DNA from 3 places in the Bacillus sp. NPDC094077 genome. Region 3 is predicted to be linked to each of the others. Evidence: riboswitches for the same ligand, from Rfam matches in the RefSeq annotation. Region 3 holds a riboswitch; each other region holds the start of a gene.

The links. Region 3 has a riboswitch for magnesium ahead of ACQKNR_RS28395 (FtsW/RodA/SpoVE family cell cycle protein). Riboswitches for the same ligand answer to the same signal wherever they lie in the genome.
Region 1: it holds a riboswitch for magnesium, as region 3 does, so the genes downstream of both, ACQKNR_RS11465 (cation-transporting P-type ATPase) here and ACQKNR_RS28395 (FtsW/RodA/SpoVE family cell cycle protein) in region 3, are expected to answer to the same signal.
Region 2: it holds a riboswitch for magnesium, as region 3 does, so the genes downstream of both, mgtA (magnesium-translocating P-type ATPase) here and ACQKNR_RS28395 (FtsW/RodA/SpoVE family cell cycle protein) in region 3, are expected to answer to the same signal.

What each region holds. Positions count from the first base shown of each region.
Region 1 covers NZ_JBNNUF010000003.1:517,997-525,232, forward strand. Annotated here, with positions in the region: gene ACQKNR_RS11425 (dynamin family protein) at 1-1,526, shown strand, start outside; gene ACQKNR_RS11430 (DUF3931 domain-containing protein) at 1,530-1,784, opposite strand; gene ACQKNR_RS11435 (GNAT family N-acetyltransferase) at 1,857-2,324, shown strand; gene ACQKNR_RS11440 (YpbS family protein) at 2,346-2,618, shown strand; gene ACQKNR_RS11445 (sulfurtransferase) at 2,621-3,454, shown strand; RNA gene ssrS (6S RNA) at 3,571-3,754, shown strand; RNA gene ssrS (6S RNA) at 3,776-3,959, shown strand; partial or broken gene ACQKNR_RS11460 (hypothetical protein) at 4,013-4,268, opposite strand; M-box (ykoK) riboswitch at 4,420-4,583, shown strand; gene ACQKNR_RS11465 (cation-transporting P-type ATPase) at 4,934-5,659, shown strand; gene ACQKNR_RS11470 (5'-3' exonuclease) at 5,792-6,658, shown strand; gene ACQKNR_RS11475 (FbpB family small basic protein) at 6,912-7,052, shown strand; gene ACQKNR_RS11480 (GNAT family N-acetyltransferase) at 7,139-7,236, shown strand, end outside.
Region 2 covers NZ_JBNNUF010000001.1:656,430-663,665, forward strand. Annotated here, with positions in the region: gene proI (pyrroline-5-carboxylate reductase ProI) at 1-689, shown strand, start outside; gene sdaAA (L-serine ammonia-lyase, iron-sulfur-dependent, subunit alpha) at 749-1,627, opposite strand; gene sdaAB (L-serine ammonia-lyase, iron-sulfur-dependent subunit beta) at 1,646-2,305, opposite strand; gene ACQKNR_RS03350 (hypothetical protein) at 2,351-2,488, opposite strand; partial or broken gene ACQKNR_RS03355 (PTS sugar transporter subunit IIC) at 2,501-2,847, opposite strand; gene rnz (ribonuclease Z) at 3,204-4,127, opposite strand; gene ACQKNR_RS03365 (DUF3932 family protein) at 4,317-4,568, shown strand; M-box (ykoK) riboswitch at 4,768-4,935, shown strand; gene mgtA (magnesium-translocating P-type ATPase) at 5,268-7,236, shown strand, end outside.
Region 3 covers NZ_JBNNUF010000033.1:2,422-9,657, forward strand. Annotated here, with positions in the region: gene mgtE (magnesium transporter) at 1-1,025, opposite strand, end outside; M-box (ykoK) riboswitch at 1,303-1,470, opposite strand; M-box (ykoK) riboswitch at 1,993-2,169, shown strand; gene ACQKNR_RS28395 (FtsW/RodA/SpoVE family cell cycle protein) at 2,359-3,477, shown strand; gene ACQKNR_RS28400 (serine hydrolase domain-containing protein) at 3,720-4,757, opposite strand; gene ACQKNR_RS28405 (hypothetical protein) at 5,606-5,761, opposite strand; gene ACQKNR_RS28410 (TlpA family protein disulfide reductase) at 5,875-6,432, opposite strand; gene ACQKNR_RS28415 (MauE/DoxX family redox-associated membrane protein) at 6,466-7,038, opposite strand; gene ACQKNR_RS28420 (thioredoxin fold domain-containing protein) at 7,058-7,236, opposite strand, start outside.

The sequences.
Region 1 (7,236 bases), on a different contig from region 3:
TGAAATATCCTTCACCAAGCGGGAAACAAAAAACAACCTTTAGCTTTTTACGAGCGGTACAAAAAGGATATGGTGCAGTTTCTGCTCATTTAGGGGAACAAGTTCAAGTTACGTTAGACGAGTTCTCTGATTATGTAGCGAATGAAGAAAAATCATGTTTTGTTGAGTATATGGAACTTTACTATGATTGTGCTTTAACAAGGCAGGGAGTAGCACTTGTAGACACGCCTGGAGCGGATTCTATTAACGCCCGCCATACGGACGTTGCATTCCAATATATTAAAAATGCAGACGCTATTTTATTTGTAACATATTATAACCATGTGTTCTCTCGTGCTGACCGTGAGTTTTTAATTCAGCTTGGTCGTGTAAAGGATACTTTTGCTCTTGATAAAATGTTCTTCTTAATTAATGCGGCTGATTTAGCAGAGTCTGAAGAAGAGCTTGAAATGGTAAAAGGTTATATCGCAGACCAACTACTGCAATATGGTATTAGAAATCCGCGTTTGTTTGCCATTTCAAGTTTATGTGCACTTGAAGAGAAACAAGGAAAGAATATTGAAAAAGAGAAGTACGGTATTTTACAAAACTCTGGGATTGCTAAGTTTGAAGAATCATTTACGTCCTTTATGATGAGAGATTTAATGCTTGTATCTGTGCATGCTTTATATGGTGCATTGCAAGGAGCAGATCAACTTTTAGTAAACATGATAAACGGTGCAAAACAGGGGAATGAAGAGAAAGAGAAGCAAACAAAAAAATATGAAGCAGAGCGTGATCAACTACTTCATATTATTTCATCATATAGTGTGCTTGCTGAGGAGCAAGCTATGCAAAATGAAGTGAAAGAATTGCTTTATTACGTGCAACAGCGTTTATTCTTATGCTATAACGATGTGTTTACTGAATTTATTAATCCAGCGTCACTTCGAACGGATGGAAATGTAAAAACGCAGCTGCAACAGTGCGTTATGGAATTAGTAGCATTTATTCAGCATGATTTATTACAAGAAATGCGTGCGACATCATTACGTCTTGAAAAATGGATAGATGAAGCGATGAAGCGTGCAAAGAATGAAATTGTAGAGAACTGTAAAGTAGAAAATGAATCAATTTCTATGAGTGGAACAGTGGAGTATGATTATAAAGATATTACACATAAAGAACCGTTCCCTTCAGTTGAAATAAAAGATTTCAAAAAAGCACTGGCACATTTTAAAAACGAGAAAAGCTTTTTTGAAAAAAATGATAAAGCTTTCATGCAAGAAGATGCTAAAGCTGTGCTAGAGCCGTTCGTATCAAACTATGTAGCTGATGAAAAAGATTTATTTGTTCATCATTATAAACAAGAGTGGGATATGAAATGGAACTTATTCCAAAAGGTGATGCAACAAGATGTGATGAACTATTATGAAAGTATATTATTTGCATTAGCGGAAACAATTGATGTATCACTATATGAACAAAGTAAAGAACAACTACAAAAGCAGTTAGTAGAGATTGAAAAAGAAATTTATGCTATATAGTCGTTATGAAAAAAAGATTCGTTCGATCTTCTTTTGTAGCACAGTATCTAAAGATTTTACAAATCCTGCAAATTCATCAGTAGAAATCATATGAGTAAGAACGAGTCGTCTACCGTCTGGTGTTTCACCGCATAAGACGAATGAAGAAAATTCATATGTTTTGTTTTCTACTACTAATTTTGGATAGGAATACGTGTCGCTTTTCTTCTTCTTTCCATCAATAGAGATGACGTTGCATTTTTTCTCATTGTTGTCCATGGTGAATCCCTCCTTTCTATTACTTATGGTAGACAAGGAGGGTTTAGAACAATAGAGAAGGGGGAATTTTTTATGTCTGTTGTAATAGAGCTTATTTCGAAAGAAGCTCTACCAAAATCGTTATTGCTACTCGCTGATCCAAGCGAACGGCAAATTGATGCATATGTAGAAAGAGGTTTAACATATGTAGCTATACAAGAGGACGAAGTTATAGGTGTATATGTTCTTTTGGAGACAAGACCGAAGACGATGGAAATTATGAATATCTCGGTTGTAGAGCATATGCAAGGAAAAGGTATTGGAAAGAAGCTATTGAAGCATGCGGTAGAAACTGCTAAAAAGTATGGTATGTCCAAACTTGAAGTTGGTACAGGTAATTCAAGTGTTTCACAGCTTGCGTTATATCAAAAATGTGGATTTCGTATTTTTTCTATTGATTTTGATTACTTTTCGAAGCATTATGAAGAAGAGATTGTTGAAAATGGGATTGTATGCCGTGATATGATTCGGCTTGCAATGGAATTAAATAAAAAAGTATAACTTATCTAGGGGGAAGAAAAGATGGAAGTACATAAAGCAATTACAGCACATTCTCGTAAACAAAATGAAATTGTAAAAACATTTTTGCAATTAGATGCGCAACGTGAAGCAGCTATTGAAGCGGCGATATCACTTGCATCAAATGGGAAAGAATTTTCAGTTGATGTTATTAACGTGGTAACAAAGCAAATTAATGATCTTGCGAAACGAGGGGTTGCACCGCAGCGTAAACTTGTTACAGAAGATATGGTAATGGAATATGTAGGTCGCGTGCGCGAGAAAGAAGGTCGTTAAAGATGATTGTTACAGTCGAATGGTTACGTGAGCATATGGAAGATGAGAATGTCCGTATAATCGATTGTCGTTTTGATTTAGCGAATCCTAATTGGGGTAGAGAAAAGTATGAAGAAGAACATATTCCTCATGCGTTATATTTTGATTTAAATTTAGATTTATCAAGTCCTGTAACGGAACATGGTGGTCGCCATCCATTGCCACATATTGAAGAGTTTGCAGACAAGCTTTCAAAAGCTGGTATTGATGAATCTGCGATAGTAATTGCGTATGACAGTCAAGCTGGTGCAAATGCTTCTCGGTTATGGTGGTTATTAAACTATGTAGGACATGAGAAAGTATATATATTAGATGGCGGATTTCCGGCTTGGAAAGAGAATGGATTACATACAACAACGGAAATTCCTGCTGTTGCACGAAAAACATTTAAAGCAAATATACAAGATCATATGCTTGTCACGATGGAAATGGTCAGAGAGAATATTCATACAGGTGCAGATGTTACGTTAATTGATTCTAGAGAGCCAAAACGTTATACTGGTGTAGAGGAACTTGTTGATCCGAAGGCAGGACATATTCCTACAGCAGTAAACCATTTTTGGAAGGATGGAATTCTAGAATCAGGACAATTTAAAAATGAAGCCCAGCAACAAGAACGATTCCAAAATCTTTCGAAAGATAAGGAAACAATTGTATATTGTGGTTCTGGTGTTACAGCATGTCCAAACGTCATTGCATTAAAATTAGCAGGATTCCAAAATGTTAAATTGTATGCAGGTAGCTGGAGTGATTGGATTTCTTATTCAGAAAATCAAATTGCAAAAGAAGAAGATTAATCACTTGCATGCAAAAATAATTTGTATTAAAATAAGGTCACAAGCAAGAGATTGCTCGAAAAAGATTGTATTTTACACATTGAAAACAATGTGATAATATAACGACAAGTCAATAATACATCCTGCGGTGTGCGTAACTTATTTATGTCTAAAACCGATGTTAGTTATACGGAAGCTCAATATTTAGCGACCATCATCAAGCCTTCCTTGTGGAGGAAGATGTACGGTAACTGTGAGGGCATCCACCTGCGAGTAGCGGGTTTTTGGACATTTACGAGGAGCGGCACGTGCGGGGGGTCTTATTTCAACTAACATTATATAAAATTCCTACGGTGTACGTAGCTTATGCATGTCTTAAACCAATAAGTATAATACGGAAGTTCGATATTTAAATGTAGATAACAAGCCATCTTTTTAAGAAGGAAGTTACAAACATTTGTGAGAACATCCACCTGTGAGAGCAGGTTTATGGACATCTAGAGAGAACGGCATATGTGGGGCTAAATAAAAACCTTACGTTTTATACGTAAGGTTTTTTGTTGCATAAATATATCGATATTATCTTGATTCACCTGTGAAGTTTCCATAATAAATATAGCACTTTCGGTCTTCATCAACCTCTCTTGAAACTAAGGTGAACTCCATATGCATTCCGTCTCGCTTAATATATATAATATCTAAATGGAGAGAGGATAAAATTTCTTCATAATTCCATATATCTTTACTTTCTATTATTTTGGAGGAGGATTCCTTAAGTTCTCTAACCTCAAAGCCTATGTGGGAGTATAGGATCTGAAGGATTATTTGAAAAAACTCTGATGTGTTCAACTCATTTAAATAGTCAAAGGATGAACAGGAAGTATATGACTGTAATACACTAGAGGGAGTCATTGTAATAAGGAAAAGTTTCCATACAAAGTGTTGACATCTATTTTAAATAAGAGTAACATTTTCTATGTAATGAAATAAGTCTCTGTTAGGTGAGGCTCCTGTATAGAGAAATGCTACTGCCCAAAAATGTCGAGAGACGCCAATGGGTCAACAGGAATGATCGAATTAAGGTTTTTCTTAACGTAGCTGGTAATGTACCTATGCTATACAGTGCTAAAACTCGGCGAGGGAGAGGTCTGTAGATTTCTAATTGTATTAGGAATCGTTTATTTGTGTATGTAATGACCTTTGCTCTTTTCGGAGTAAGGGTCTTTTTGTTACAAATATATGAGTTGTTTCATAGTATAGACTATAACTAAAAAATAAACGAGGAGGTGAGGAGCATGTCAAATTCTGACTCGGTTCCGTTACCCATATACTTCAAATCAAAAATATATGATGTAGGCAGGAAACGACTTGTTCCTCCCTCTATATTTATCATAATGTAGCGTTTATATACATATTTAAGCGCTAGACGCTTTCATGGTAAAGTTGATAAATTGAGAAACAAAGCGTTTCTTCCTATGTTGTAAAGGAGGAGACGATAATATGTTATATGCAAACAAAACTGTGGGTAACACGTCATATAAACTAAGTAAAAAATCAATGAAAGAACAAACGATGCTTCAAAAAAATAAAGATTTATTAATTGAAATCGCAACAAGAGATGTAAAATCTGTATTTGCGTATTTTAAAACAACAAGAGACGGATTATCTATGAAAGAGGCGCAAAAACGTATTCAAGTATACGGCCGAAATGAACTCACTTCAAAAAGAGCGCTTCTTGCAGAGGTAATGATGAAGTTAAGCGGAATGATTCCAGGTCTTTCGAAACAACATGTGCGTGATGAATTACAATGCGAAAAAATTACTGTGTCTAGAGTGGAATGTTCTAGTAATGCAGGGCTAAACACTGAACTGAAAATGATGGAGATACCAGTACAAGAGCTTGTACCTGGAGATATGATTTTTCTTTCAGCTGGAGATACAGTGCCAGCAGATGTACGTATCATTTATGCAAATGATTTATTAGTAAATGAGTCTGTGCTAACGGGAAACGACGCGAGTATAGAGAAATTTGAGAGTTGCTATCATCTTGAACGTAAACGATTTATTCCATTAAAACGGATGAAAGATTATAATCCACTTGAGCTTGAAAATGTATGTTTCAAAAGTACGTATATTGTTAGTGGAAATGCAAAGGCTGTAGTTGTTTCGACTGGAAAGAATACGTATTCAGGAATACTGCATACTTGTTGTAGTAGAATGTCTTAATGTGTTAATGATGCTAAATATACAAAAACAATGTATAATAGACAAAGTTGAGCAAAAACGTAGAATGGTAATCTACTTATATAACCTTACGTGATAACGTGAGGTTATTATTTTTTTAATAGGAGAGGAATTATGAAAAAAGTATTATTAGTTGATGGTATGGCACTATTATTTCGTGCTTTTTACGCAACAAGTGTCTATGGACAGTTTATGAAACGACAAGATGGTACCCCAACGAACGGGATTCATGGTTATATGAAGCATTTATTAACAGCTACGCAAGCAATCGAACCAACACACATCGTAACGTGCTGGGATATGGGAAGTACGACATTTAGAACGGAATCGTTCTCGAATTATAAAGCAAATCGTGCAGCGCCGCCAGAAGAATTAATTCCGCAATTTGATCTAGTACAAGAAATGACTGCAAAATTATCGATTCCGGTCATCGGTATGAAAGGATATGAAGCGGATGACTGTATCGGTACGCTTGCAAAACAATATTGCAATGAAGCGGAAGTTTATATTTTAACAGGTGATACAGATTTACTTCAACTCGTTGATAACAGCGTTACAGTTATGCTTCTGCGCAAAGGAATTGGAAATTACGAGTATTACACACCAGAGAAAATTATGGAAGAGAAAGGTGTAGAACCATGGCAAATCGTCCATGCGAAAGCGTTCATGGGAGATACGAGTGATAACTATCCAGGTGTAAAAGGTATCGGTGAAAAAACAGCGTATAAGCTGATTCAAGAGCACGGAACAGTACCAGCTGTACTAGAAAATGTAGCATCATTAACGAAAGCACAGCGTACAAAGATTGAAAGTGATTTAGAGAACTTAAATATTTCATTACAATTAGCGCAAATTCATTGTGAAGTTCCAATTTCATGTTCACTAGAAGAAGGGTTACACACAATGGATGAAGAAAAACTTAGATTCGTTTGTGAAGAAATGAATTGGGGAAGACCTGAAATATTAATAAATATGTTGTAAGAAGTGGAAAGACCGATTAAATATTTTTTGATCGGTTTTTCTTTTTGTTCACAAAGTTGTCAGGAAATAAACAGAATTTTCATATGAAGTTCAAATAGAATTCACAACAATCAATTATTATAAGACAAACAGATAATTACTTATCCCGTATTAACGGGTAGTAGGACTTTAATCAGTGGGGGTAAATCCTCCCCGCTGATTAAAGTTTCACTTTATCTTTTATATAAACCATCCCCCAAGGAGGAAAATAAAAATGCGAAAAAAAATGAGAAAATCCTTTAAACAATTATTAATAGAAAATAAACAATCACTACTAACTAATAAAGAGAATATGAAAGAAATTGAAGAACGAATTGAGAAACGACATGTAGCATATAGTGGTTCTAATAATTGAATGAAGATTGATTTATAACACCCCTTCACAAAGTGAAGGGGTGTTATAGTATAGTGAGAAGGAGAGAAAGAAGGGGGAGCTACTGTGTGAATATAGTGGAGAGGCTTGGAGAAAATAATATATCATGTCTTCTTAGTCTATCGGAAAGGATAGGCTGGGATTATAGTTTAGAAGAAATCGACAC
Region 2 (7,236 bases), on a different contig from region 3:
CAAAATATGGTGTCAAAGGTACGCATAACAAAAAAGAACTACTTGCTGATGCAAATATTCTTTTTCTAGCTATGAAGCCAAAAGATGTTGCAGAAGCAATTGCCCCACTCAAAGAATATACAGATCCTAATTTGCTTATTATCTCGTTATTAGCCGGTGTTTCTACTCACTCAATTAGAAACCTACTTCAAAAAGATATTCCGATTATTCGTGCAATGCCAAATACATCTGCTGCTATTTTAAAGTCCGCTACCGCTATCTCACCTTCAAAACATGCAACCGCGGAACATATTCGCACTGCAACTGCTTTATTTGAAACAATTGGTCTCGTCTCTGTAGTAGAGGAAGAAGATATGCATGCTGTCACCGCATTATCAGGAAGTGGGCCAGCGTATATTTATTACGTAGTGGAGGCGATGGAAGAAGCCGCAAAAAAAATTGGTCTAAAAGAAGATGTTGCAAAATCACTTATTCTTCAAACGATGATTGGTGCTGCTGAAATGCTAAAAGCAAGCGAAAAACACCCTTCTATTTTGCGAAAAGAAATTACTTCTCCTGGCGGAACTACCGAAGCAGGCATTGAAATATTACAGGAACATAAGTTTCAACAAGCATTAGTTTCATGCATTACACAAGCAACGAAACGATCACACGATCTTGGAAAAACATTAGAGCAACTAACAAAATAAAAAAAAAAAAAATGGAGCTCAAGCAAAGTTGAGCTCCATTTTTTTATAATCATATACTTTTAGTTATTACTCTTTCCAAAAATCTCTTCTTGCAGACGACGCCCTGTCGGTGTTGCTGCAAGTCCACCTTCAGCTGTTTCACGAAGTGCTACTGGCATCGTTTGTCCGATTCTAAACATTGCCTCAATTACTTCATCACATGGGATTGTACTAGTTACACCAGCTAATGATAAATCAGCTGAAATCATTGCATTGGAAGCTCCCGCTGCATTACGTTTTACGCAAGGTACTTCTACAAGTCCTGCAACAGGATCACATACTAAACCAAGCATGTTCTTTAATGAAATTGCCATCGCTGTAGCTGCTTGATCTGGTGTTCCACCAGCCATCTCAACTGCAGCTGCAGCTGCCATTCCACTTGCTGAACCAACTTCGGCTTGGCATCCTCCTGCCGCACCAGAAATACAAGCATTATTCGCAACAACCATACCGAAAGCTCCTGCTGTAAATAAGAATTCAATCATTTCTTCACGTGTAGGTTGTAATTTTTCTTTCAGTGCAAACAATACGCCTGGCACTGTTCCAGCAGACCCTGCTGTTGGTGTTGCACAAATGATTCCCATCGCCGCGTTTACTTCATTTGTTGCAACAGCTTTACTCACTGCATCTAAAATCGTATCTCCAGATAAGCCTTTTCCGCTCTTCATATACGCTTGAACTTTTACAGCGTCTCCGCCAGTTAAACCCGTTGGTGATTTCACGCCGCGAATACCACGTTCTACTGCTTGTTCCATCACGACTAAGTTTTTTTCCATACCAGCAATTACGTCTTCACGTGAAATACTTCTAGTTTCCATTTCACATTGAATCATAATTTCTGCGATTTTTACATTTTGTTCTTTAGCTTGCGCCACTAGTTCCGCTGCATTCCGAAACATGGTGTGTCCCCCCTGCAATTAATCCATAATAGTTACTTGACAAATATTTTGTTGTCCTTTAATTTCTTCAATCACTTCATCTGCTAACAATTCATCTGTTTCAATGACCATAAGCGCTCTTCTTCCTTTTTCTTTACGAGAAACACTCATTGTACTAATGTTAATCTCGTGTTTCGCAAGGATTGAAGCTACAGCTGCGATAGCACCAAAGCGATCGTTATTTACAATAAGAAGTGCTGGACTCGTTCCTGATAATTGAAGATCGAATCCGTTTAATTCTACAACTTCGATTTTACCGCCACCGATTGAGCAAGCAACAACTTCGATTTCCTCTTCGCCTTTATACAGACGAATTTTCGCTGTATTTGGGTGTGGAGCATTTGCATCTTCTTCAATAAATTCCACTTCAATTCTGCGTTCTTTTGCAATTTCTAACGCATTTGGAATACGTAAATCATCTGTTTCAAATCCTAGTATTCCACCGATTAGTGCTACATCCGTACCGTGACCACGATATGTTTTTGCAAATGACCCATATAATGAAATGCTTACTCTTTCTGGTTCATGACGAAACAGCTGGCGAGCAACTTGCCCCATTCTTGCTGCGCCTGCTGTATGTGAACTTGATGGACCAATCATAACTGGACCAATAATATCAAATACTGAGCGATACTTCATCATAACTCCCCCTAAATCTCTATAAAAAAATTTTTTACTATTCTATTAAGCTGCCGAAACGGTTGCTTTTCCAGTTGTACCACGAATCTGTTCCGCTGTAAGAATTGGATAGTTTTTGAATAAAAGTGAACCAATATATCCTGAAATAATACCAGATACCATAATACATAAGAAATATAGCATTACTTTCATTTAAAATGATATAAGATAACCAGTAATAAATCCTGGTAGCAATCCAAAGTTTAACACAGAAGCCATTGCAAGCATAGCATAAACAGGTGGATACACCCATTACTAATGCAACTAAAGTTGCACCCACTACTCCGCCTAGACTACCTACTGATTTTCCGACTTCTTTTAAAGAATGATATACCAATTAAATCTCCACCAGCGTATAATTGAAAAGCTTCTACTAAGAAACTTGCAACGACTACACTTGCTAAAGCTCCTATTGCTTTCATACCGTTTGGCGCTTTAAAACTAAAGAATGAAAAAAGATATAGTACAAATAATAGTAATATCTTTCCTTTAATAATCTCCATGTTGCTCTCTCATTGTTTAGTCAATTTCGTTTGTTACAAAAAATGGCTAACACGCATGATGTAAATTATAATGTGCCCTCATTATAGCTTGTTTTTTATAAAACGCTTACTTTTGTTGAATTTTAAAATTTCTGAATAAAATTCTATTCCCCCTATTTGTATTACTTGTATATACACGCGCTTATATAACAGTTTTTCTAAATAATCGGTATTTCGTATTTTCATCCTATATATTCAAACCATTATAAACTTCTGTGTTATCCAAGTATAACTATAAAATGATAACAGTTTATTACTAAAAATTTTTTAGTAATAAAAAAATGGTAAACATAAGTCACCATTTTTTCTTGAAATTATTATCTTTCTACTGGGAATGATTTTAAATCCATTGCTATTTCGGTATTAGAAAATAGCTCTCTTGCCTCTTTCAATAATTCCTTATATGTATCTCCTTGATAACGAGAACTAATATGAGTTAATATTAATCGTTTCGCATTTGCCTGAAGTGCAATACTCGCAGCTTGCTTAGATGTGGAATGAAAATAATCATAGGCTTGTTGTTCATCTTCTGCTGCAAAAGTTGCTTCGTGAACAAGTACGTCAGCGTCTTGTGCCAGCTCTCTACTCGCTTCACAATATCGTGTATCACCTAAAATGGTAATAATTCTTCCCTTTTGAGGCGGACCAATAAAGTCTTTTCCATTTAGTGTCGTACCATTCTCTAATTCAACTACTTCTCCATCTTTTAAACGTTTAAAAATTGGACCTGGTTTCACACCCATTTCCAGCAATTTATCGACTAAAAGAGCTCCTTGTATATCCCTCTCTACGATACGATATCCGAAACATTCAATACCATGTGACAATCTTTTCGTTTCCACATAGAATTCATTATCTTCAAACACAGTACCTTCTTCTGTTATCTCAACAATTTCAAGTGGATATTTCACATGTGTCGTACTTACCGATAATGCTACTTCAATAAATTGCTTAATTCCTTTTGGTCCGTACACTGTTAAAGGTGTAGTCCCTCCTTGAAATGAACGACTACCTAATAAACCAGGCAATCCAAAAATATGATCACCATGTAAATGGGTAATAAATATTTTTTCAATGCGGCGTGGACGTACAGATGTATATAATATTTGATGTTGCGTCGCTTCACCACAGTCAAATAACCAAGTCTGTCCTCGTTCTTCTAACAATTGCAAAGCAATTGCTGAAACATTCCTTCCTTTCGAAGGAACACCTGCGCCAGTTCCTAAAAATACAAATTCCACTTTCTTTCCTCCAGCTCTTTATATAATCTATCTCTCATCTTACGGAATGTTATTTCAAATGGCAAATCGAATTTACATAGCCAATCATCTAGACAACTATATAACACGAACGTTATTCTTGAAAAACTTAGCAATCGTTCGTGTTTTATGTTAAAATGATTATACTACATTTTAAGGGAGCGTTTTATTATGAAAGAAGTATTTCGTTTACAAACTGATTTTTCATCTTCATTTGATCGCTGGGTAAGTTCTTTCGTGTCTGATCACCCAGCACAATTAGAATGGACGACTTTAAAAGAATTAATCCATGAATATACAACATCACATACGAATGAGACGTTGCCAACATATATTTCTTCAGCTTTAACATATTACGCACAACGCGTTTCAACAGCAAATAACTCAGAGATTGTTATTTTTGAAAACCATACAATCTCTTAATCTATTATAAAAAGCACTGGTTTCAGTGCTTTTTATTTATATCCATTAAAACATTTATTTTCCCACCTTATTTACAATAAAAATACCCCTTATTTCCTACTATATGGCCATCATGAATCTATTTGATTTTTCAAAAAAACAGATTAAAAAGATATTGACACTACAAAGTTTCAGTGCTAACATTCAACATGTAATTGAATATGGTCTCTGTTAGGTGAGGCTCCTGTATAGAGAAACGCTGCTGCCCAAAAATGTCGAGAGACGCCAATGGGTCAACAGGAAAGGTCGGAATGAAGGCCTTTTTTAACGTAGCTGGTTTCAGTACCTATGCTATACAGTGCTAAAACTCAACGAGGGAGAGGTGCATGTATTTTGTCATACAAAAAAACTGTTTTTATCTATGTTCACTAACAGGCTTTCGTGTGGACTCTTTTTAACTGTGAATTCAGACCTTTACTCGTTGTGAGTAAAGGTCTTTTTTACGTCTTTATGCACCTTACTATGAAACAAACATAGCATATTCAGAAACTATTAAATTGTACAGAGGTGAGGAACAGTGGCAATTGATGATTCGGCCCAGATACCCATATGTTTTACGTTAATATTTCATCATGTAGGTAGGAAAGAAGCTGTTCCTCCTAATTTTAAATAGTCGAGTAACAGATTGTTTCCTCCTTCATGACAAAGGAGGAACTACCGATGTTAAATTTACAAAGACAAGAAACAAAGCATGCTTATGATCAAAATAGCATGAAAACAAATAACAAATTATTAGTGGAAATTGCAACACAAGATGTAAACTCTGCGTTAAAAATTCTAGAAACAACACAAGATGGACTCTCTAAACAAGAAGCGACTCGTAGACTTTCTTTATACGGTCCGAACGAAATTGCTCATAATAAAACATCGCCATGGTATATTCAACTTTTGCTGGCATTTAAAAATCCATTTATTTTTGTTTTATTGGCACTTGGAGCACTCTCTTTTTTCACAGATGATATACAAGGAACTCTTGTCGTATCTGTAATGGTACTACTAAGTGCAACGATTCGTTTTTCCCAAGAATTTCGTTCTCAAAAAGCGGCAGATAAGTTAAAAGCTATGGTTCGAACAACTGCAAGCGTCTTTAGAATAAACGGGTTTATACATGAAACAAAAAACGTGACAAATTTAAATCGAAACCTTACAACAGAAATTCCAATTGAAGAGCTTGTACCTGGAGATATCATCTCACTTTCAGCCGGTGATATCGTTCCGGCTGATGTGCGTATCTTATCCGCTAAAGATTTATTTGTAAATCAATCTTCTTTAACAGGAGAAGCACTTCCAGTAGAAAAATACGAAAACTGCTACCATACAGAAAATAAACATATATTACCGAAAAGCATGAAAAATAATTACAATCCGCTTGATATGGAAAACCTTTGCTTCATGGGAACAAATATTGTTAGCGGTAGTGCAAAAGCTGTAGTCGTCTCAACTAGTACAGACACTTATTTCGGTTCTTTAGCAAAGAAAGTAATTGGCAAACGTGCAGAAACAAGCTTTGATAAAGGAGTAAACAAAGTAAGTTGGCTCTTAATTACGTTCATGCTTATTATGGCGCCTATCGTCCTTCTCATTAATGGTTTCACAAAAGGTGATTGGCAAGAAGCTTTCTTCTTCGCTATTGCTGTTGCAGTGGGTCTTACACCTGAAATGTTACCAATGATTGTAACTGCTAATTTAGCAAAAGGTGCCGTTAACATGTCTAAACAAAAAGTAATTGTAAAGCAGCTAAACTCTATTCAAAATCTAGGGGCTATGAACATTCTTTGTACTGATAAAACAGGTACATTGACAGAAGATAAAGTGGTGCTTGTTCGCCATTTAGACCCTAATGGGAATGAATGTAATCGCGTATTACAATTTGCATATTTAAATAGCTTCTATCAAACTGGATTGAAAAATTTAATAGATAAAGCTGTTATTGAGCATACAGAGGAAAATCATAAATTCGACCCTTCAATGTTTCAAAAACTAGATGAGATTCCATTTGATTTTGCTCGCCGTCGTATGTCCGTCATCGTCAAAGACATTTCAGGTGAACATACAATGGTTTGTAAAGGGGCGGTAGAAGAAATTTTATCCATTTGTAACTACACTGAAATGGATGGGCAAGTTATTCCACTTACCGAGGAAATGCGCTCAAATGTTAAACAACTAAGTGAGACATTGAATAGTGAAGGTATGCGTGTCATTGCTGTAGCCTACAAGAAGCATAACAAGCCAAATCATAAAGCTTATACAGTACAAGATGAATCGGTTATGGTTCTTGCTGGATATATCGGATTTTTAGATCCGCCTAAACTATCTACAGCTTCTGCCATTCAAGCATTACAGAAACATGGTGTACAAGTGAAGATATTAACTGGCGATAATGAAATTGTTACAAGAAAGGTTTGTAAAGAAGTTGGATTGAATATTGGTGAACCAATCCTCGGTTACGAGATCGATTCTTTACCTGATAAAGCATTAGCAAAGCTGGCAGAAGAAACGACCGTATTTGCGAAGCTCAATCCAATGCAAAAATCCCGCATTATACGTGTATTACAAGGAAACGGTCATACTGTAGGTTATATGGGAGATGGCATTAACGATGCCGTAGCATTACGTGAAGCTGATGTTG
Region 3 (7,236 bases):
TTAAATTTCACCTCTCCGATACCAATTGCACGAGTAATTGTTGCTACAACCTGTGTTCCTGTATTCCCTCCAGTACCTACTAATAATGGAACAAAGAAAGCAAGGGCAACTACTGTTTCAATTTCGTCTTCAAAATACTTTAGTACTGTACCTGTATATGCCTCAGCAACAAATAGAAGCAATAACCATGGTAGACGTTTGAAGAAAATGCTCCAAATACTAGATTCAAAGTAAGATTGATTTAATGGTTCACTTCCGCCTAACTTTTGGATATCTTCTGTAGCTTCTGCTTCCATAACATTCATTACGTCATCAAATGTTATAATGCCAATCATCTCATTATTTGCTGTTGTTACGGGTATTGCTGCTAAATTATAATTCAGTAGCTTTTTTACAACTTCCTGTTGATCAACCTCAGCGTGTACTGAAATCATCTCTTGAATCATGATAGTAGATAATATCTCTTCATCTGCTGCTAATAATAACTCATGTATGGAAACGATTCCCTTTAGATGACCATGACTATCAAGAACATAAATATAAGATATCGATTCTACATTTTCAGAATGTTCCCTAATGTACTTCAATGTCATTTTTACTGACCAATTCCCTCTAACTGCAACAAAATCACTTGTGACAAGGCTTCCTGCGGTTTCAGGTTTAAAAGCCATTAATTTTTTTACGTTATGTTTTGTAATTTTATTTAGATACGCCATTAATTTAGCTTGTTTTTCCGGGTGAACCGCTAGAAGTAGATCTACTGTTTCATCAATCGGTTGTAAATTTAGTAACGTTTTAGCTTTGTTTTCAGATAAGTGAATTAAGATATTATATTTTTCTTCTGTACTCAAATGTTGAAGAATTTTTGAGCTTTTTAATACAGGTATCTTATCTAGTAATATGACTTGATCTTCAATTGAAAATCGTTTTACTTCTTGCGCAACATCATACGACGGATGTCGTAAAACTTTCTCTGCATCCAAGTTATTTTGGGTTACAAGTAATTCATTTAATAATTTCTTCATGTTAACTCCTCCTCATATTGCTAAGAGAGACTCTAGAGTTTCATGAGTGGTTTTGTGTTATTTTATCTGTCTAAAATTTTTATTTGAGCATTAATAGTTACATTGCAATCAATTCATTATTTAGAACTACCTCCTTTTTGAATATAGACAAGATAAAAATAAATAAAATTAAACAGAAAAACCTTTACTCAAAAAGGAGTAAAGGTTTTTTACAATACAAATAAATGATTATTAAGACAGCTCTGCCAAAATCGCAGAGGTGCCTTTCTATCAAATCGTATACCACTCCCTCGTTGAGTTTTAGCACTGTATAGCATAGGTTTTTATAACCAGCTACATTAAAAAGGGCCTTAATCCGACCGTTCCTGTTGACCCATTGGCGTCTCTCGACATTTTTGGGCAGCAGCGTTTCTCTATACAGGAGCCTCACCTAACAAAGATTATTGAATTACTTCAAAATTTAAACCAGAATTTAATATTTGTCAACTAACTTTCGATTCGATTCATAAAAAATTATTTTATAGAGAAATGTAATTCAATTCTATTGCAAATTTAAAATTCTACTTAAAAGATATAAAATTTAAATACAATTAGTTTGAAGAAATGTTATAAAACAAATGAGATTTCGTATATGAAACTTATTGTTTACGATTCATTTTTAACTTTATAGCAGAAGTTGAATCATTATTCATTCCGTACCTCAAAAGAACATTCTTCAAAAAATCTTCTTTTATGATTAAAATCTTCTTTACTGTTTATCAAATTTATATGGTTAAACTACTTAATCAAACTATACACTACAAGTCGAAAATATGTATCTATACGAGATGATTAAATACATTTTCTCACATCATTTCTAAAAGATTTATAAAGCAATAAAGAATATAAAATTAGCAAGACGTTTACTTGACAGGCAAAAAAAAAGTATTTATGCTTGCTACACGAAACAAATACATAAAATTTATATTGCTAAACCTGTTAGGTGAGGCTCCTATACAAACACAGGCTATTGCCCAAAAATGTCGAAAGACGCCAATGGGTAGAACAGGAATTGTCGGATTAAGGCTTTTCTTAAGATAGCTAAGTAATGAATTTCCATTGCTTTACGTTGTATAGTGCCAAAGCTCTACTAGGGGGAGAAAAGCTTTATTTAGTCATGCCATTTTGAATCCCCCCTAGTATGTAACTAGGGGGGATATTTGCATAAAAAAACAGGGTATAAGCGATAGGATTTTTTAAAAGAAAAAATCCTATTTAATAATTGGTGAAGACAAGATTCTATTCATTAGCAAATGTAATATTAAGCTTTGTTGTAAATCAGGAGGATATTAAAATGAAAAAAATATTAAAACTCGATTATCTATTGCTCCTCCCTCTATTCATAACATGTACTTTAGGTATTATCATGATGTATAGCGCGAGCTCCATTGTTGCTGTCCAACATTATGGTTATAACAGTAGACACTTTGTTGATTCTCAATTAACAAAGCTACTTTTAGGAACAATAGGGTTAATAGTTTGTGCTATTCTCCCATATGAAATATGGAAAAAACGAATAGTCTCAATCTGTATTATGGTTGGAGGGATTTTTTTATTAATTATGGTTTTATGGAAAGGAAAAGTGGTAAATAATGCTCAATCATGGATCTTTGGTATACAGCCAGCTGAGTTTCTTAAATTAGGAACAATACTTGTAACAGCCCGTTTTTTTGCATTACGACAAGAATCAGCTAAACAAGTTTGGATTGGGGGCGGAAAACTTTTATTTTTTTTAGCTACAATTTTTTTCCTGATCTATAAACAACCAAATTTAGGATCTGCACTTTTAATATTAGGTATAGGTTTTGGCATATTTCTTTGCTCTGGAATAAATATAAACCTTATAATTAAAAGAACCACTATTGGTTCTATTTTATGGTTACCTATTTTATATTTTTTGATCCAATATAGTTTGTCAGAAGTTCAAAAAACACGTATTACGACGATCTTCAATCCCTTTGTTGATGCGCAAGGAAATGGATATCAGCTTGTAAATTCTTTTATTGCCATTGGTTCAGGAGGAATTACTGGACGTGGATTCGGAAATAGCATTCAAAAAACTGGTTATCTCCCAGAACCACATACTGATTTTATAATGGCAATCGTTTCTGAGGAACTAGGGTTTATTGGTGTATTCATTATAATGGCTGGAGTATTAGCTATAGTTCTTCGCTCATTAAAAATTGCACAACTATGTGAAGATCCATTCGGAAGTTTTATAGCAATTGGTATAGGGTGTATGATTGGTATGCAATCTGTTGTTAATTTAGGTGGTATTACAGGACTATTTCCTCTTACAGGTACACCATTTCCATTTGTAAGTTTTGGTGGAAGTTCTTTAATGGTTAATTTAATAGCAATAGGAATATTACTTAATATTTCAATTTTCAATAAAATTAAGTTTGATAATTAGAATATATAATCTGTTATATGTAATTCTATTTTTCATAATTACTTTTTTAAAATTATAAAATTTAACCCCATTGAGCAATCTATATTCAAAGAATTGCTAATGAAGTTTTTAAATGTATTAATATTAATACCAAAAAAGGCAGGCATTAATATATGCTTGCTTTCCGTTCTCAAAATCAATTACACCTTAAACAACGTGGGGTAAACCAAATCCAAATGCTGTCTTCTACGCTCTATTATTTTTTAGTTTTCTAAAACAATTTCTGCAATTTCATTAGCATATTTTTTAGAGTCAAATTCATCATAGTTACTTAGTACCACAACAGACAAAGATTCTTTTGGAAACCGGATGAAGTGTGAACGATAACCTGCCCACCTTCCTGAATGTTCCAGGTATCGACAGTTAAAACCTTCTGCAACCCTCAGCCCAAAAGCATAATCTTCATTGGCAATAATCGTTTCTCCAGTTGGAGAAATTTTCGGACCTATTTCGCTCATTCTTTTCACAAGGTCTTTTCCACCAACGGTACCTGTAGTTAAATTTCCTCCCCATTCTACCAGGTCTTCAGCTGTTGTATGAACCGCCCCATCCCCTGTATGTTCCCATGGGCTTTCATAGATCTTATATGTACCTTGCCCATTCTTTGAATATCCTCTAGCAATTGATATAGTAGTTGGGTAGTAATCCACAATTGTTGTGTCTCTCATATTTAAAGGGTCAAAAATACGCTCCTTTGTAAACTGACATAGAGACTTGCCACTTACCTTCTCTACCACTAGTGATAATAATAAATATCCTGTATTGCTATACTCAAATTTTGTTCCAACTGGGAACCTTGCAATTTGATGACTATTAAGGTGTTCTAGCGATTCTTCCACAGTTAATGTATCAGTATATTTAATATTTTCTGCTTCAGCCAATTCCATATAATCAACTAATCCACCAGTGTGATGAATTAGGTGTCTCAATGTTACAGGTTCAGCATATGCTCCTATAGAAGGGACAAACTTTACAATTGAATCATCTAAACTCAATTTCTCCTCTTGTTCTAAGAGTGATATAGAAAACGCTGTAAATTGTTTAGAAACTGAGGCAATATTAAAAATGTTTTTGGTAGTTATGGGTAGATTTTCCCCTATAGAAGCTAAGCCAACTGCACCTTTATAAGTTACTCCGCTATCGAAGCTAGCAATATATGCAAAGCCAGGAGCTTTTGGTGAAAATTTATTATATAATTGTTTAATCGATGTATGTGTCTTTTCATTATATGTATTATTCATCTCAATCACATAACCTTCTCTTTGAATGGTTAGGAATACAATAAAAAAATACTATATATAAAATATCAAATTCTCCTTTCAAAATTTAAACTTTCTAATGCAGTATGCCAAGTACTAAAGGAAAGCAAAAATTATTAAAGAAATTAATAGTCTACTTTACGATTGCTCTTAACAGGTTAAAAGCTTTTACAAACAAATTTTAGCAAACAATGTCTTCCCCCTCTTTTTTTATGACAGTTTTTTTGATTGGAATGAAAGCCAATAGAATTAATTATTCAGGGCTTTTACAGTCACTTTTCCAAAGAAATATATTTAACCCCAAAAATAAACATGGGGCTATTTTGTGTTTAAGTTGATATTCCTATGATACTGGTTTGCTTGACCTGATAGTCATATTTCCGTATGCCAAAAATTTATAATTAAATAGGAAAAACTGTGGAATACGATTTTCCGTTTAGCATCAGGAAAATATCGCTAGAATTCTTCGGCAAGTGAAAACAATTCTTGTTTTTGAGATATATTTATAAAAAGCACGTTACCCTTTCTCATTAATACAAGAAAATAGTAACGTGCTTTTAATTTTAAAAATAGTTCAGGTCTTTTATAATTAATAGAAGTCGGTTGATACCCCTCAGACTTCTATTAATTACACCTCATCGGAGTGCTAACTCTCTTACATACCTTACCAATACAATCTACATATACATCATAAACGCGTCCACTGCTGTCGCACTCATAATGAGACCTTACACATGCACAGCCTGCTGCTTTATTACTTATTCCTAATATTTTCTTTAACATTTTAATCATCCTCTCATTAAAAATATTAAAAACAATTATCTAACAGATTAACACGGATACTTTGTACGAATCGTTTCACATAGCTCATTTACTGTACAATCATAGTAGCGATATACTTCTCTTCCACCCTCGCAAGAATACCTTTCGACAGTACAAGAACATACAGGTCTTAATGGTGCTATACCTAATAATCTCTTTAACATTTTATCCCTCCTATTACATTTAATTGAAAACAACAACTTTAGGATACATTTATTCCCTTTAACTGTCAATAACATTCTGAATAATCAGAAATAAATTAGTAGATTTGTTTATATCACACATTAACCAGTTCTTGTTCTAAAATACTATCTAGTTTCATTATTAGTTCACCAAAATTTAATAAATCTGCAATATGCTTAATTTCACCTAACTTGTCAATTAATAATATATAAGGTGAGGTATTGACAAAGAAATCCTCAACTATATCCGTACTTACTATAAAGTGTGCATTTGAAATGCTTTGTATCATGTTACTATCTAATATTTCACTAGAAACAAAGATATAATTAATATCATATTTATTTATAACATCAGGCATCTTCTTAAATAGTTCTTTGCAACTAGAACATGTATTACTTACAAATAAAAGTAAAGTGTATTCATATGCATCTGATGGTACTACTAGTGTTTTTCCATCCATAGAGTTCTTTTGAAACACCGGTACCTTTTGTCCGACTGCTAATGATTTTTCTTCTATTTGCTTATTTTCACGAATCCGAAAACGATTTAAAAATTGTCCAACTAGCCTACCCAGATATAGTATTAATATAGTTTGGAAGATAACAACAATCCACAATGTGATGTTAGAAATGACATACCATTTTTCACTCATTTTTTAAGTCCTCTCCTGATAATTTGAACTAACTCAATTTTTTGTTAAACGGTCTATTCGTAAAGAAATATTATATAGTTGTATCATATTTATTCCTATTAATATAATTATCCAACTAGTAAATACTAAAGTAAAATACTGAAAATTAAAGATATCAAGCACAAATTGATTAGTTTTTAATAACTGATCTAAGCTCCCTAATGATACAGGATACATTAATAAGATTACCGAAACAGCACCAATACAAAGATTCCTAACAACTAACATCCATGATAATTTATGATTTCCTAATACACCACCACATCCACAAGATATTTCCTTTCTTCCTCTAAGTAAGTTTACTAAAATAGCAACAGAGTATACAAGAAGTTGTAGTACTGCACAAATTAGAGTAAATCTATGAAACAACCCTATAAACAAACATATACTTATAAATAATTCCGCAAAAATTTCTATAATAGTAAATAACCTAATTTGATTCTCAGGAATAATCTGATATTCTTTTATAATCAATTGATGGATATTAAATTTCTTAATTTTATCAATGCCTGTACTAATAAACAAAGTTGCAATTCCAATTTTCATCATAAAAAACAAAGAAATCATTTTTATTCACCTCGTATTTTTAAATAACTTTATCCTCCTTAATATTTCTCATCTTTTCATAATGTGAGAAAATTCCCTTATGATACGAATTTTGATATATTATTGTGCCTTTATTATCAACTAGGGTGAATGTTGGAAAAGTGTCTATATCTAAGGAAGTAAAAAAACTCTCATTTTCCTGTATCTTGACAAAGCCTT